DNA from 2 places in the Variovorax boronicumulans genome. Region 1 is predicted to be linked to the other one. Evidence: riboswitches for the same ligand, from Rfam matches in the RefSeq annotation. Region 1 holds a riboswitch; the other holds the start of a gene.
What was found. Region 1 has a riboswitch for glycine ahead of VHAB30_RS22315 (D-amino acid dehydrogenase). Riboswitches for the same ligand answer to the same signal wherever they lie in the genome.
Positions count from the first base shown of each region.

Region 2: it holds a riboswitch for glycine, as region 1 does, so the genes downstream of both, gcvT (glycine cleavage system aminomethyltransferase GcvT) here and VHAB30_RS22315 (D-amino acid dehydrogenase) in region 1, are expected to answer to the same signal.

Region 1 is NZ_BKDH01000002.1:522,617-529,807, forward strand. It holds gene rfbA (glucose-1-phosphate thymidylyltransferase RfbA) at 1-792, opposite strand, end outside; gene rfbD (dTDP-4-dehydrorhamnose reductase) at 832-1,722, opposite strand; gene rfbB (dTDP-glucose 4,6-dehydratase) at 1,719-2,798, opposite strand; glycine riboswitch at 2,917-3,007, shown strand; glycine riboswitch at 3,052-3,158, shown strand; gene VHAB30_RS22315 (D-amino acid dehydrogenase) at 3,250-4,557, shown strand; gene VHAB30_RS22320 (RtcB family protein) at 4,577-5,992, opposite strand; gene VHAB30_RS22325 (FIST signal transduction protein) at 6,207-7,191, opposite strand, start outside.
Region 2 is NZ_BKDH01000001.1:3,005,870-3,013,060, reverse strand. It holds gene gcvP (aminomethyl-transferring glycine dehydrogenase) at 1-2,713, opposite strand, end outside; gene gcvH (glycine cleavage system protein GcvH) at 2,771-3,142, opposite strand; gene gcvT (glycine cleavage system aminomethyltransferase GcvT) at 3,214-4,410, opposite strand; glycine riboswitch at 4,458-4,562, opposite strand; glycine riboswitch at 4,575-4,665, opposite strand; gene VHAB30_RS13785 (hypothetical protein) at 4,697-5,233, opposite strand; gene VHAB30_RS13780 (L,D-transpeptidase Cds6 family protein) at 5,330-5,812, opposite strand; gene VHAB30_RS13775 (MFS transporter) at 6,073-7,191, opposite strand, start outside.

The DNA of each region.
Region 1 (7,191 bases):
GATGAAGCCATTGCGCCACGCAATTTCTTCAGGGCAGGCGATCTTCAGCCCCTGCCGATGCTCCAGCGTCGCGATGAACTGGCCGGCTTCGAGCAGGCTCTCGTGCGTGCCCGTATCGAGCCACGCATAGCCGCGCTGCATGATCTGCACGTTGAGCTGGTCCAGGTCCAGGTACGCCTGGTTGACCGCCGTGATCTCCAGTTCGCCGCGCGCGCTCGGCTTCACGGCCTTGGCGATGTCGACGACCTGGTTGTCGTAGAAATACAGGCCAGTCACGGCGTAGCTGCTCTTGGGCTTGACAGGCTTTTCTTCGATGCTGCTGGCCTTGCCGTTGGCATCGAAGGCCACCACACCATAACGCTCCGGGTCGTGCACGTGGTACGCGAACACGGTCGCACCGCTTTGCTTCGCATCAGCGTCCGACAGCAGATGGGCAAAGTCATGCCCATAGAAAATGTTGTCCCCCAACACCAGCGCGCTCGGCGAGTTGCCCACGAACTTGTCGCCGATGATGAAAGCCTGCGCGAGGCCATCGGGACTCGGCTGCACCGCGTACTGCAGGTTGAGGCCCCACTGGCTGCCATCACCCAGCAGTTGCTGGAAGCGCGGCGTGTCCTGAGGCGTGCTGATGATCAGGATGTCGCGCATGCCGCCGAGCATCAGCGTGCTCAACGGGTAATAGATCATAGGCTTGTCGTACACCGGCAGCAGCTGCTTACTCATGGCGAGCGTGGCCGGGTGCAGGCGGGTGCCGGAGCCGCCGGCGAGGATGATGCCTTTGCGTTGCGTCATGGGGGTCTTCTTCTGTGAGGGGCAGGAAAAATCAGTCGGTCAGAGCGTCTCGCGCAGCATGCGTGCCACGCCTTCCTGCCAGGGCGGCAGGCGCAGGCCGAAGGTGGTCTGCAGCTTGGTGGTGTCGAGCCGCGAGTTGTGCGGGCGCTTCGCGGGCGTTGGAAAGGCGCTGGTGGGCACGGCCTCCACGGCCTGCGGGCCAGCCTTGAGTTCGACGCCGGCCTGCTGCGCCATCTCGAGCACGAAGCGCGCGTAGCCGTGCCACGTGGTCTCGCCGCCGGCGATGGCGTGGTACAGCCCGGCCTTGGCCGGGTCTTGCAAGGTGGCGCGAATCGCGTGCGCGGTGATGTCGGCCAGCAACTCGGCACCGGTGGGGGCGCCGAACTGGTCGTCGATGACCGTGAGCTTGTCGCGCTCCTTGGCCAGGCGCAGCATGGTCTTGGCGAAATTGCCGCCGCGTGCGGCGTACACCCAGCTGGTACGAAAGATCAGGTGCTTCGCGCAATGGCGCGCCACCAGTTGCTCGCCTTCGAGCTTGGTCTGGCCGTACACGCTGAGCGGGCCGGTCGCGTCGTCTTCCTTCCAGGGCTTGGTGCCGCTGCCGTCGAAGACGTAGTCGGTGGAGTAATGCACCATCAGCGCGCCGATCTGCTGCGCCGCCTCGGCCACCACGCCGGGCGAGGTGGCGTTGAGCTTGCGAGCGAAGTCGGGCTCACTCTCGGCCTTGTCGACGGCAGTGTGCGCGGCGGCATTGACGATGACGTCGGGGCGCACCGCCAGCACGGTTGCGGCCAACTGCTCGGGACGGCTGAAGTCGGCGTGGAACTCGGTGCTGTCGAAATCGAGTGCGACCACTTCGCCGAGCGGCGCGAGGCTGCGCTGCAGCTCCCAGCCGACCTGTCCACCTTTGCCGAGCAGCAGCAACTTCATGCGGAAGCCTTTGCAGGCGCAGCGTCGTACTGCTTCTCGACCCATTCGCGGTACGCGCCGCTTTGCACGTTGCGCACCCACTCGCCGTTGGCGAGGTACCACTGGACGGTCTTGCGGATGCCGGTATCGAAGGTCTCGGCGGGCTTCCAGCCAAGCTCGGCCTCGAGCTTGCGTGCATCGATGGCGTAGCGACGGTCGTGGCCCGGGCGGTCCGTGACGTAGGTGATCTGCTCCTTGTACGGCTTGCCGTCGGCGCGGGGGCTCAGCTCGTCGAGCAGCGCGCACACGGTGTTGACGATCTCGATGTTGGGCTTCTCGTTCCAGCCGCCGACGTTGTAGGTCTCGCCGAGCTTGCCGGCTTCGAGCACGCGGCGGATGGCGCTGCAGTGGTCCTTCACGTAGAGCCAGTCGCGCACCTGCATGCCGTCGCCGTACACGGGCAGGTTCTTGCCGGCCAGTGCGTTGACGATCATCAGCGGGATCAGCTTCTCGGGGAAGTGGAACGGGCCGTAGTTGTTCGAGCAGTTGGTGGTGACCACCGGCAGGCCGTAGGTGTGGTGCCAGGCGCGCACGAGGTGGTCGCTGGCGGCCTTGCTGGCCGAGTACGGGCTGTTGGGCTCGTACTTGTTTTCTTCGGTGAAGGCCGGGTCGGTCTTGGAGAGCGAGCCGTAGACCTCGTCGGTCGACACGTGCAGGAAGCGGAAGGCGGCCTTCTGGTCGGCCGGCAGGGCGTTCCAGTAGCCGCGCACCGATTCGAGCAGGCGGAAGGTGCCGAGCACATTGGTCTGCACGAAGTCTTCCGGGCCGTGGATCGAACGATCCACATGCGATTCCGCGGCAAAGTTCACGACGGCACGGGGTTTGTGCTCGGCCAGCAGGCGATCGAGCAGCGCGCTGTCGCCGATGTCGCCCTGCACGAAGACGTGGTTCGCGTTGCCCTTGAGCGACGCGAGGGTCTCGAGGTTGCCTGCGTAGGTCAGCTTGTCGAGGTTCACGACGGGCTCGTTGCCCTGCGCGATCCAGTCGAGCACGAAATTGGCGCCAATGAAGCCTGCGCCGCCGGTAACCAGGATCATGGAGTCCCCTGCATGTAGAAAAAAGTTTGCTTTACCAAAAATCAACATTCAATTATCCCATCGGTGTGAAGTGCCGATGTACAGGGCTTGGCCGGCTTGCGGGGCCCGCCTACAATCGCCAACAATTGCAGGAGAGCGGGCCTCCACGGAGGCCCTACCGAAGGCGCAAACTCCCATAAACGCTCAGGTCGGCCCGACGAAATTCCAGGCAACGCCACGGAACTTCGGCAAGGGGTCAGTACTGCACTCATCGATACAGCCGTCTGGAGAGCCGCCACGCCATGTGGCGCACCGAAGGAGCAAACCCGCTGCGGGTGCAGCAGGGTGAATCTCTCAGGTACCGAGGACAGGGGGAGCGGCAACTTGGACATCGGTCGTCTGGTTGCTTGCTATTTTTTCAATAGCACTCCACGCCCGCCGTTCAAGCGCTGCAAACTCAAAGGTACTTGCAATGCGTGTGATCGTTCTTGGCGCCGGCCTGCTCGGCGTGACTTCGGCCTACTACCTCCAGCAACTCGGCCACGAGGTGACCGTGATCGACCGGCAGGCCACCCCGGCCGCCGAAACCAGCTTCGCCAACGGCGGCCAAATCTCGGTCAGCCATGCCGAACCCTGGGCCAATCCGAGCGCACCGCTGAAGGTGCTGCAATGGCTCGGCAAGGAAGATGCGCCGCTGCTCTTTCGCATCCGCGCCGACATGCGCCAGTGGCTCTGGGGCCTGCAGTTCTTGCGCGAATGCACCCCCGCGCGCACCCGCCACAACATCGAACAGATCGTGCGTCTCGGTACATACAGCCGGGAAATGTTGCAGCAATTGCGTCGAGACACCGGCCTGAACTATGACCAGCGCACGCAAGGCATCCTGCACTTCTACACGACGCAAAAAGAATTCGATGGCGCCCTCGCGCCCGCCGAGCAGATGCGCGCCCTGGGCTGCGAGCGGCTGGTCATCTCGGCCGACGAGGCCATCAAGATCGAACCCGCCCTCGCCCACATTCGCCCCCAACTCGCCGGCGCCACCTACACCGCCGAAGACGAATCGGGCGACGCCAACCGCTTCGCGCGCGAGCTGGTGAAGCTGGCCGAGGCGGCCGGCGTGAAGTTCCTCATGAGCCACACCGTGACCGCGCTGCGCGAAGCCGGCGGCAGCATTGACCACGTCGAGGCGACCGACAACGAAGGCCGCTTCCAGCGCATCCGCGGCGATGCCTTCGTGCTTGCGATGGGTTCGCTGAGCCCCCTGTACGCCGCGCCGCTGGGCATCCGCCTGCCGATCTACCCGGCCAAGGGCTACTCGGTGACGCTGCCCGTGAAGGACGCGTCGAAGGCGCACCAGGTCTCGCTCACAGACGACGAATACAAGCTGGTGTTCTCGCGCTACACCTCCGAATCGGGCGACCGCCTGCGCATCGCCGGCACGGCCGAGCTCAACGGCTACGACCGCGACCTGAACCGCGTGCGTTGCGAAGCCATCGTGCGGCGCGTCGAAGAGCTCTTCCCTGGCGCCGGCGACACCGAGCGCGCGCAGTTCTGGACCGGCCTGCGCCCGGCCACGCCGAGCAACGTGCCGCTGATCGGCAAGACCAAACTGCCGAACCTGTTCCTCAACACCGGCCACGGCACGCTCGGCTGGACGCACGCCTGCGGCTCGGGCAAGTCGATCGCGCGCATCGTGAGCGGGCTGGCGCCCGAGGTCGACTTCGCGTTCGCCGGCATGCCGGCGCCCGCGCCACGCGCCGTGCAGCCCGCACTGGGCTGACACGACACGCGCCCTCGGGTCACGCCTTGAACGTGACCCAGGGCTTGAGCCGCACGGCGCAGCGGATGAGCCCCGCGCTTTCCTGCGCCTCGATCACCGCGCCGATCGGCTTGTAGGCCTGCGGCGCCTCTTCGATGCGGCGCTCTTCGCGCAGCGTCACGCATTGCCAGCTGGCATCGGCGTCGTCGGGTGCGGGCCGCATCGCGCGCACTTCCTGCCGACGCATGCGCCGGCCGGCACCATGGCTGCACGACCACAGCCAGTCCTCATGCCCCAGCCCGGTCGCGAGGTACGAGTGATCGCCCATCGACCCGGGAATCAGCGCCAGGTCGCCCGCGTGCGCCGGCGTCGCGCCCTTGCGATGGATGTTCATGCCGTGCTCGCGCAGCACGACGTTGTGCGGCACGTCGACCACCAGCGTCGACGCCGTGGCGCCCAGCAGCTCGGCGAAGTCCTTGCGCACCAGCTCGGCCAGCACGACGCGGTTGGCCCACGCATAGCGCGCGGCCACGCCCATGGCTTCGAGGTACTCCTGCGCCAGCGGCCCGGCCAGGCCGTACAACCCGCTCTTCGGATGGCGCAGGCCCTGCGGCCACTCGGCCCGCGCGCGGTCCATCCAGCGGCCGCCGACATGGAACCCGATGTCGCGCGAGCCGCTGTGGATCATCACGACGACCTCGCCCGCCTTGAGGCCCGCGCGGTACGCCGCGTGCCGGTCCATCACCTGGTCGACCACCTGCAACTCGACGAAGTGGTTGCCACTGCCCGGCGTGCCCAGGCACGGGTCGCGGAACACCTCGTGGCGCGCGCCGGTGTAGGCCAGCGGTGCGTGCCGCGACTGCCCGCCGAAGCTCGCCAGGCCGATGCACGCGCCGATCTCGGCCTGCAGCCGGTCGCGGTCGCAGGCCGCCCAGAGCCCGTCGTTGCGCACAGCATCCAGGAACGCGGCCGGCCCGTCGTCGAACAGCGCACGAAACGCCGCCGTGTGAACCGGCACGTCGCGCCCGTTGTCGAGCAAGCCGCGCGTGAGCCGCGCGAGCAGCTGCGTCTTGTGCGGCGCCACCTGGTCCAGCGTGAGGCCGGTGGTCAGCAGGCGCATGCCGCAGTTGATGTCCGTGCCGACCGCGGCGGGGATCACGAAGTCGCCATCGGTGGCGACGACGCTGCCCACCGGCGCGACCGAGCCCGGATGAAGGTCCGGCGTCGCGCAAGCCTTGCACACGCGGTGCGCGCCGTCGGGCGAGCGCACGCTGGCGAAGGCCAGCAGCTGGTTCACGGCTTTTTCTTCCAGCGGCAGGCTCTGCGGCAGAAGCACGGTCGCCTGCGCGGCTTCGTTGCGCAGGTGATAGATACCGTCGCGGTAATCGACGGCGATGTGGGCGCGCGAAAAGGCGCGCTGGAGTCTCGAAAAATGACTATTGGTGGGGCTGCCCATGGCTGCAATTCCATTCGGGGAAACCGTGTCGGTTTCCGGGCCCCGTCACATCGCGTGGCGGGGCGAAAGAGATCGACCGCGTGCCTCGGGGCGCGCGGATCACTCTTTCTTGCAGCAGCAGAGATTCAAGAAAGCGGGCGGATTCTAGCGACGCGAAGCGCCTGCGAACACAGTGCGCAGGCGCGCGCGTCGTTTTTCCCCGTCAGTCAGCCAGTCAGTCCGGCGCGGTGAACACCGTCAGCACGCCGGTGTAGCCGTACAGGTGATGGCGCGCGATCTCGCCGGCGGCGAAGAAGCCGACCAATGGCACATCGCCCAGCGCATGCCGCACGATCTGCAGCTCGGCACCCGGTGCGCCGAAGTGCGGGCCGCCGCGTCCCGAGCAGCTCACGTACACCGCGCCCGCGATGCGCCGCGCCGGATGCGGCGCGGCCTCAGCCTCGCCGGCTGCCACGGCGCGCGCCGTGGCCAGCGTCTGTTCTTCGGGCTCGAGTTCTTCGCGGATCTCGGCGCAGATGCGCATCAGGTCGGCACGCGCCGCCTGCGCGTTGCGGCGGCAGAAACTCAGCCGCATGCCGGCCTCGGCGTTGTCGGCAATGGCGATGCCGCGCCGCGTCGGGTCGAGGCCGATGATGTGGCGCACCAGCACGTCGGCGCCCAGGTCGCCGGTGCGGCGGATGCCGTCGCTGCCCGCGTCGGCCAGGCCGACCAGCGTGTTGCGCACGGCGTCGATGGCTTCCTGCGGCCGGTCCAGCGACACCTGCAGGTCGGCCAGCAGCACGTCGAGCGCCGGCTCGCCGTCGAGCGACAGCAGCAGGTTGCCGTCGGCCTCGGTGATCTCGCGCTCGCGCGCGCCGCCGGTGCGCAGCGGCTGGCAGCCTTGCGTGACGCGCGACACCAGTCGCACGCCCTCGCCGAACACCACGCCCGACAAGCCGCCCGAGAACACGCCGCCCGCCGCGCCGTGACCGCGGATGTTGCCGTTGCCGCCGACCGCGAACTGCAGCGCCCCGCCGCGGCCGGACGAGAGCCCGCCGAACAGGTAACCAGTGTCGGTGCGCCCCGCCATCTCGCCGATCAGCTCGCCCAGGTCGGGCGTGGCCGGGTCGGCGTGCACGAGCGCGGTGTGCGCCTCGAAGCCGCTCATTTCGGAACTGCCCAGCGGCGCCACGCCGGAGAACACGCGGTACTGGTCACTG
Region 2 (7,191 bases), on a different contig from region 1:
GCGCGTGCTTGAGCGGGTTGTCGTCCTTCGACCAGACGCCTTCTTCCACGCGGCGGATCTCGCCGCGGATGGCGATCATCGCGTCGACGAAGCGGTCGAGCTCGGCCAGCGGTTCGCTTTCGGTGGGTTCCACCATCAGCGTGCCGGGCACGGGGAAGCTCAGCGTGGGCGCGTGGAAGCCATAGTCGATGAGGCGCTTGGCCACGTCTTCGGCGGTGACGCCGCTGGTGTCCTTGAGCGGGCGCAGGTCCAGGATGCACTCGTGCGCGACGTGGCCGTTGGGGCTCGCGTACAGCGTGGGGTAGTGGTCCTTCAGGCGCGCGCTGATGTAGTTGGCGCTGAGGATGGCCGTTTCGGTGGCGGCCTGCAGGCCCTTGGCGCCCATCATGCGGCAGTACATCCAACTGATCGGCAGCACGGCCGCGTTGCCCAGCGGTGCCGCCGACACGGCGCCCACGCCGTTCGACGGCACGCCGGCCGTGGCATGGCCCGGCAGGTAGGGCACGAGGTCTTCGACCACGCAGACCGGGCCGACGCCCGGGCCGCCGCCGCCGTGCGGGATGCAGAAGGTCTTGTGCAGGTTCAGGTGGCTTACGTCGCCGCCGAACTCGCCCGGCGCGGCCACGCCGACCAGTGCGTTCATGTTGGCGCCGTCGACGTACACGCGGCCGCCGTGCTCATGCACGAGCTCGCACAGCTCCTTCACGCGGGTTTCGAACACGCCGTGCGTGCTGGGGTAGGTGATCATCACGGCGGCCAGGTGGGCGCTGTGCTTCTCGCAGGCGCGCTTGAGGTCGTCCATGTCGACGTTGCCCTGCGCGTCGCAGGCCGTCACCACCACGTGCAGGCCCACCATCTGGGCGCTCGCGGGGTTGGTGCCGTGGGCCGACGAGGGAATCAGGCAGATGTTGCGGTGGCCCTGGCCCTTGGCTTCATGGAAGGACTTGATGGCCAACAGGCCCGCGTACTCGCCCTGCGAACCCGCGTTGGGCTGCAGGCTGATGCCCGCGTAGCCGGTGGCCTCGCACAGCCAGGCGCGCAGCTGCGCGTCGAGCTGGGCGTAGCCCTGCAGCTGGTCGGCGGGCGCGAAGGGGTGGATGTTGGCGAACTCGGGCCAGGTGATGGGGATCATCTCGCTGGTCGCATTGAGCTTCATGGTGCAGCTGCCCAGCGGGATCATGCTGCGGTCGAGCGCGAGGTCCTTGTCCGACAGGCTGCGGATGTAGCGCAGCATCGCGGTCTCGCTCTTGTGGGTGTTGAACACCGGGTGCGTGAGGAAGGCGCTGGTGCGGCGCAGGTCCTCGGGAATCAGCGGCGTGGTGCTGGCGGCCAGCTCGTCGAAGCGCGGCATCGCGGTGCCGGCGGGCACGAACAGCGCCCACAGGGTTTCGATGTCGGCGCGCGTGGTGGTTTCGTCCAGCGAGATGCCCAGGTGCTGCTGCAGGCGCTGGCGCAGGTTGACGCCGCCGGCCTGTGCGCGCTCGATGATCGCGGCCGTGTCGTCGCCGGTGCGGATCGTCAGCGAGTCGAAGGCGGTGGTGTTCACCGGCTCGCGGCCCATCTGCGACAGGCCCTTGGCGAGGATGGCGGTGAGCACGGCCACGCGCTGCGCGATGCGCGTGAGGCCGTCGGGGCCGTGGTACACGGCGTACATGCTGGCGACCACGGCCGGCAGCACCTGCGCGGTGCAGATGTTCGAGGTGGCCTTTTCTCGGCGGATGTGCTGCTCGCGCGTCTGCAGCGCGAGGCGGTAGGCGGGCTGGCCGTGCGTGTCGACGCTCACGCCGACGAGGCGGCCGGGCAGCGAGCGCTTGAACGAATCGCGGCAGGCCAGGTAGGCGGCGTGCGGGCCGCCGTTGCACAGCGGCATGCCGAAGCGCTGCGTGGTGCCGCAGACGATGTCGGCATCGAACTCGCCGGGGGCGACCAGCAGCGTCAGCGCCAGCAGGTCGGCCGCGACGATGAAGGCGGCATCGCACTGGTGCGCGTGGCCCGCGAGCGGGCGCAGGTCGTGCACGTGGCCGGTGGTGGCGGGGTACTGCGCGAGCACGCCGAAGAACTCGCCGCTCACCATCAGGTGCGGCAGTGTTTCCGACACCGTGCTCACCTTGACTTCGATGCCCAGCGGGGCGGCGCGCGTCTTGATGACTTCGATGGTCTGCGGGTGGCAGTCGCCAGAGACCAGGAACACGTTGCTCTTGCTCTTCACGCTGCGCTTGGCGAGCGTCATCGCTTCGGCGGCGGCCGTGGCCTCGTCGAGCATCGAGGCGTTGGCGATGGCCATGCCCGTGAGGTCGCACACCATCGTCTGGAAGTTGAGCAGGGCTTCCATGCGGCCCTGCGAGATCTCGGCCTGGTAGGGCGTGTAGGCGGTGTACCAGGCGGGGTTCTCCAGGATGTTGCGCAGGATCACGCCCGGCGTGTGCGTGCCGTAGTAGCCCTGGCCGATGAAGCTCTTGAACACCTTGTTCTTCGACGCCAGCGTCTTCAGCTCGGCCAGCGCGTCGGCCTCGGTGACCGGCGCGGGCAGGCGCATCGGCCGGGCACGGCGGATGGCCGCCGGCACGATGCCGTCGATGAGCTCCGCGCGCGTTTCCGAGCCGATCACCGGCAGCATGCGCGCCTCGTCCGCCGCATCGATGCCGATGTGGCGGGCGAGGAATTCTTCGGCGTTCTCTAGTTCTTGCAAAGAGGGAAGGGCGGGAATCGGCATGGCGGTGAAGGCTCGGGGAGAAGGAACGAAGGTGCGAGGAAGCTGCTGTTCAGCGGATCAGGATTCGGCGGCGAACTTGTCGTAGCTGGCGGCGTCGAGCAGGGCGTCGAGCTGCGCGGGTTCGCTCAGCTTGACCTTGAAGAACCAGCCGGCGGCCAGCGGGTCGCTGTTGGCCAGCGACGGGTCGGCGCGCAGCGCTTCGTTCACTTCGGTGATCTCGCCCGACACGGGCATGAACACATCGGCGGCGGCCTTCACCGACTCGACCACACCGGCGACCTCGCCCTGCGCGAAGGTCTTGCCCACTTCAGGCAGGTCGACGAACACCACGTCGCCCAGCGCGTCTTGCGCATGCACGGTGATGCCGACGGTAGCGGCGCCGCCTTCGGCCGCCACCCATTCGTGGTCCTTGGTGTATTTGATGCTCATGAAAAAACTCCTCGTGGAAAAAATGGAATCGGGGTGCAGAGCCTAGCCGGGTCTGCGGTGTTCAGTGTCGGTCAGCCGCGGTAGTAGCGCGTCGGCACGAAAGGCAGGGTCGAGACCTCCATCGGCACCGGCTTGCCGCGCACGATGGCCTGCACGCGCGTGCCGGGCTCGGCGAAGGCGGCGGCCACGTAGCCCATGGCCACGCAGCGGTCGGCCGTGGGACCGAGCAGGCCGCTGGTGACGGCGCCGATGTCGTGGCCTTCGAGCGACTGCAGCAGCGTGCCGTCGCGCACCGGAATGCGTTCGAGCGCCACGAGGCCGACGCGCTTGCGCGTGAGCGTCTTGTGGTCGGTGTGCCCGGCCGCGCCCGAGGCGACGGCGGTCAGCTGGGCCAGCACCTTTGCCGCGCCCGGGAAGCCGCCTTCGCGCGCACCGCCGGCGCGGCGCACCTTCTGGATCGCCCAGTTGAGCGAGGCTTCAACCGGGGTCGTGGTGGTGTCGATGTCGTTGCCGTACAGGCACAGGCCGGCTTCGAGCCGCAGCGAGTTGCGCGCGCCCAGGCCGACGGGCTTCACCTCGGGCTGCGCGAGCAGCAGGCGGGCGAGGGCGTCGGCGTCTTTTGCGGCCACCGAGATCTCGAAGCCGTCTTCGCCGGTGTAGCCGCTGCGGGTGACGAAGGCCGCGATGCCGCCGATCTGCACCGCGCCACCGGTCATGAACACGAAGCGCTCGATGCCGGGCGACAGGCGCGCCAGCGTGGCGGCGGCCTGTGGGCCCTGCAGCGCCAGCAGCGCGTGGTCGGGCAGGGGCTGCACCTGGCAGCGCGCGCCGATCCTGGCCTGGATGTGGGCGATGTCGGCCACCTTGCAGGCGCCGTTCACGATCACGAAGAGCGAACCGTTGCCTTCGTTGAAGAACATCAGGTCGTCGAGGATGCCGCCCTCGTCGTTCAGCAGCAGGCCGTAGCGCTGCTTGCCGGCGGGCAGGTCGACCACGTCGACGGGCATCAGGGTTTCGAAGGCGGCGGCGGCATCGGGGCCGACCAGGCGCAGCTGGCCCATGTGCGAGATGTCGAACAGGCCGGCCGCGTCGCGCGTGTGCTTGTGCTCGGCCATGAGGCCGGCGGGGTACTGCACGGGCATGGAATAGCCGGCGAAAGGCACCATGCGGGCGCCGAGCTCCACGTGGAAGTCGTACAGCGGGGTCTTGAGAAGTTGAGTATCCGAAGAAGCGGAAGCGGAAGAAGCGGAAGCGGAAGAAGCGGCCACGGGGCACTCCAAAGGGGCAGTCGAAATCCATGGCTGCAACGCCACGGGCCACCCCTGCTGTCCGCTTTACCTGAGAGATTCGCCCCACGATCGGGGTTTGCTCCTTCGGTGGGCCGCGTGCAATGCCACGGCCTCTCTCCAGCAAGGAAACGCCGGTGGTTGCCGGCGTCTTGTCAGTCCTTTTGCCTGAGCGTTCGGGGAACCCCTGCGCCTTCGGCGGCCCCGTCGCGCGGGGCTCTCTCCTGACCCGGCGAGTGTAGTGGATCGCGGGGCCGGGGCTGGCGGCTCAGTGCACGGTTTCTGCCGGCGGCAGCAGCTTGTCGATGCGCTCGCGCAGCGAGTCGGCGCGCTCGGGGCCGGCGGCTTTCTCGATCTCGGAGAGCATCAGCGCGGCGATGGTCAGCATGGCCTCGCGGTCACGGGCCTCGCGCAGGGCGTCGCGCATCTGGTTGGCGAAGCGCGGGTCGCGGCGCACGAACATGCGCTCGCAGATGTCGAACAGGAACATGCGCGTGGTGGCCAGCGAGCGCTTGCCGTCGAAGCTGTCGGCCGAGGTGGCGACCTGGATCGGCTCGGCGGCGGGGACGGGCGTGGGGGCCGGTGCGGGCGGTGGCGCGACCGGGCGCGCGACCTGCAGGTAGCCGCGCTGCATCAGCCCCTGGATCGCCTGCTCGGCCTCGACGCGGCTGGGGAACAGCGGGCTGAAGTCGGTCAGCGAGCGCCGGCCGTCGGCCATGAGCAGCAGGGCGCGCTCACGCTGGCTGAGCGTGCGCTGCCCGGCCTGGAGTTCGTCGCGTGCCTTCTCGGTCTTGGTGGGGAACATGGCGGCCACAGCTTTCGGAGGTCGAAGGCTGCAGCATCGTTGCAAGTGGTGACATCTTCGTGAACCATTTGCCTTACAGGGACAAGGCGGCGCGCGTCAGTTGCCCGCGCTTTCCTTGCGGATCAGCCAGCGCGGGCCCACGCGCTGCAGCTCGAGCGTCTTGCGGTCGGTCTCGGTGAGTGCGTCGGCGCTGTAAATCTGCCGGAACTGCGCGCTGGCCGAGGTGCCCTGGACGCTGATCACCAGCCCCTCGATGCCCACGCTGATGCGCGACTTGCCCGTGATGCGGGCGCGCCGGTCGGCCTCCCAGCGCTCGCGGGTCTGGCCGCGCGCGGGGGTGAAGTCGCTCGCGTAGGCGGCGAGGTAGCGCTCGACGTCGCGCGCGGACCAGGCGGCGGCCCAGGCGCGCACGGCGCTTTCCACTTCGGCGAGGTGGGTGACGGGATTGGTGGGGTTGGCGGGGGCGGCTGCTGGTGCAACGGCTGCAACGGGTGCGGCGGCCGGCGTGGCCGCGATACCGGCGGTGGCCAGCAAGCCGGCAGCGACAAGGCTGCTGCCCTGGGCGACGATTCGGTGCATGGCGTCCTTCTCTTTCCTTCTTCTTGTCTGTCAGGCTCGACGTCGAAGCTTGCGTCGATTCTGGCAGTGAAAGAGAGCGCGTGCGGCGTTGAATCGCCCACGGATTTCGGTGGTCCGTGGTTCAGGGCGCGTGCACAGGACACCGGGTACTTCCCTCCGCGAATGTCCCCCGCCTTCGGCTCCTCCTTGATTTCGCTGCGGGAAGCACCCAGTGCCCTGTGCACGGTGGGCGCTGCCGTTGCGCGGGAACGGAACTCAACTCAGGCCGCCGCAGCCTCGCCCGCCATCACCTGCACTGTGCGGTTGCGCAGCCGCAAGGCGAGCACGGTCGCGACGCACAGCACGCACAACACCACCGTGAGCGTCACGCCGAGCCCGCGTGCATCCGACAGGAGGCCGAACAGCGGCGACACCAGCCCGCCGACCGAGAGCGCGAGACCGAGCGTGATGCCGCTGGCGGTGGCCGGGTTGCGCGGCAGGTAGTCCTGCGCGAGCGTCACCTGCGCGGCGAAGGGCAGGAACATGCTCATGCCGAGCCACGCGGTGCAGGCCAGCGCCGCGCCGGGCGTGGAGGCGAGAACGAGGCCCGCCATGGCGGGCAGCGCGAGCAGGTAGCCGCAGCGGATCGTGCCCATGCGTCCGATGCGGTCGCCGAGCCAGCCGCCGGCCAGCGTGCCCACGGCCCCAGCGGCGGTGAAGGCGGTGAGCGCCGCGGCGCCCTGGAAGGTGCTTCCGTGCAGGTCGCGCGTGATGCGCAGCGAGAGCATCGACAGCACCGTGACGTACGGGATCGACCAGCCCACGATGGTCGCCACCAGCAGGCTGAAGGCGCGCCAGTCGTTGTGCGGCTTCAGCACCTGGGCGCGGGCCTGCGCGGCGCGCGCCGCCGCGGCTGCCGCGTTGTTGGCGACGGCGCCGCGCCGCGCGTTGGCCGCGACCCACACCACGCCCATCGCTAACGCAGGAATGCCCAGCAGGTAGCTGCGCGACAGGCTGCCGCCACCGACCACCGTGGCCGCCAGCACGGGTGCGAACGAGGCGCCGATGGTGCCGCCCACCGAGAACACGCTCATCGCCTTCTGCGAGGCGCCGCCGGCCGCGCGCGCGGCCACGGTGGCGGGCGGGTGGTAGGCCGCGATGCCCAGCCCGCACAGCGCGACCGCGATCCAGGTCAGCAGGTAGCTCTGGCTCAGGCCCGCCAGCACCACGCCCAGCGCCGCCACCAGGAAGCCCACGGGCACCAGCCAGGCGCGCGGGTGACGGTCGGCGTACAGGCCGAACAGCGGCTGCACCACGCTCGACAGCCCGGTGGCCGCCAGCATCAGGCCGCTCACGGCCGTGTAGCTGTAGCCGCGCTCCAGCACCATGAAGGGCAGCAG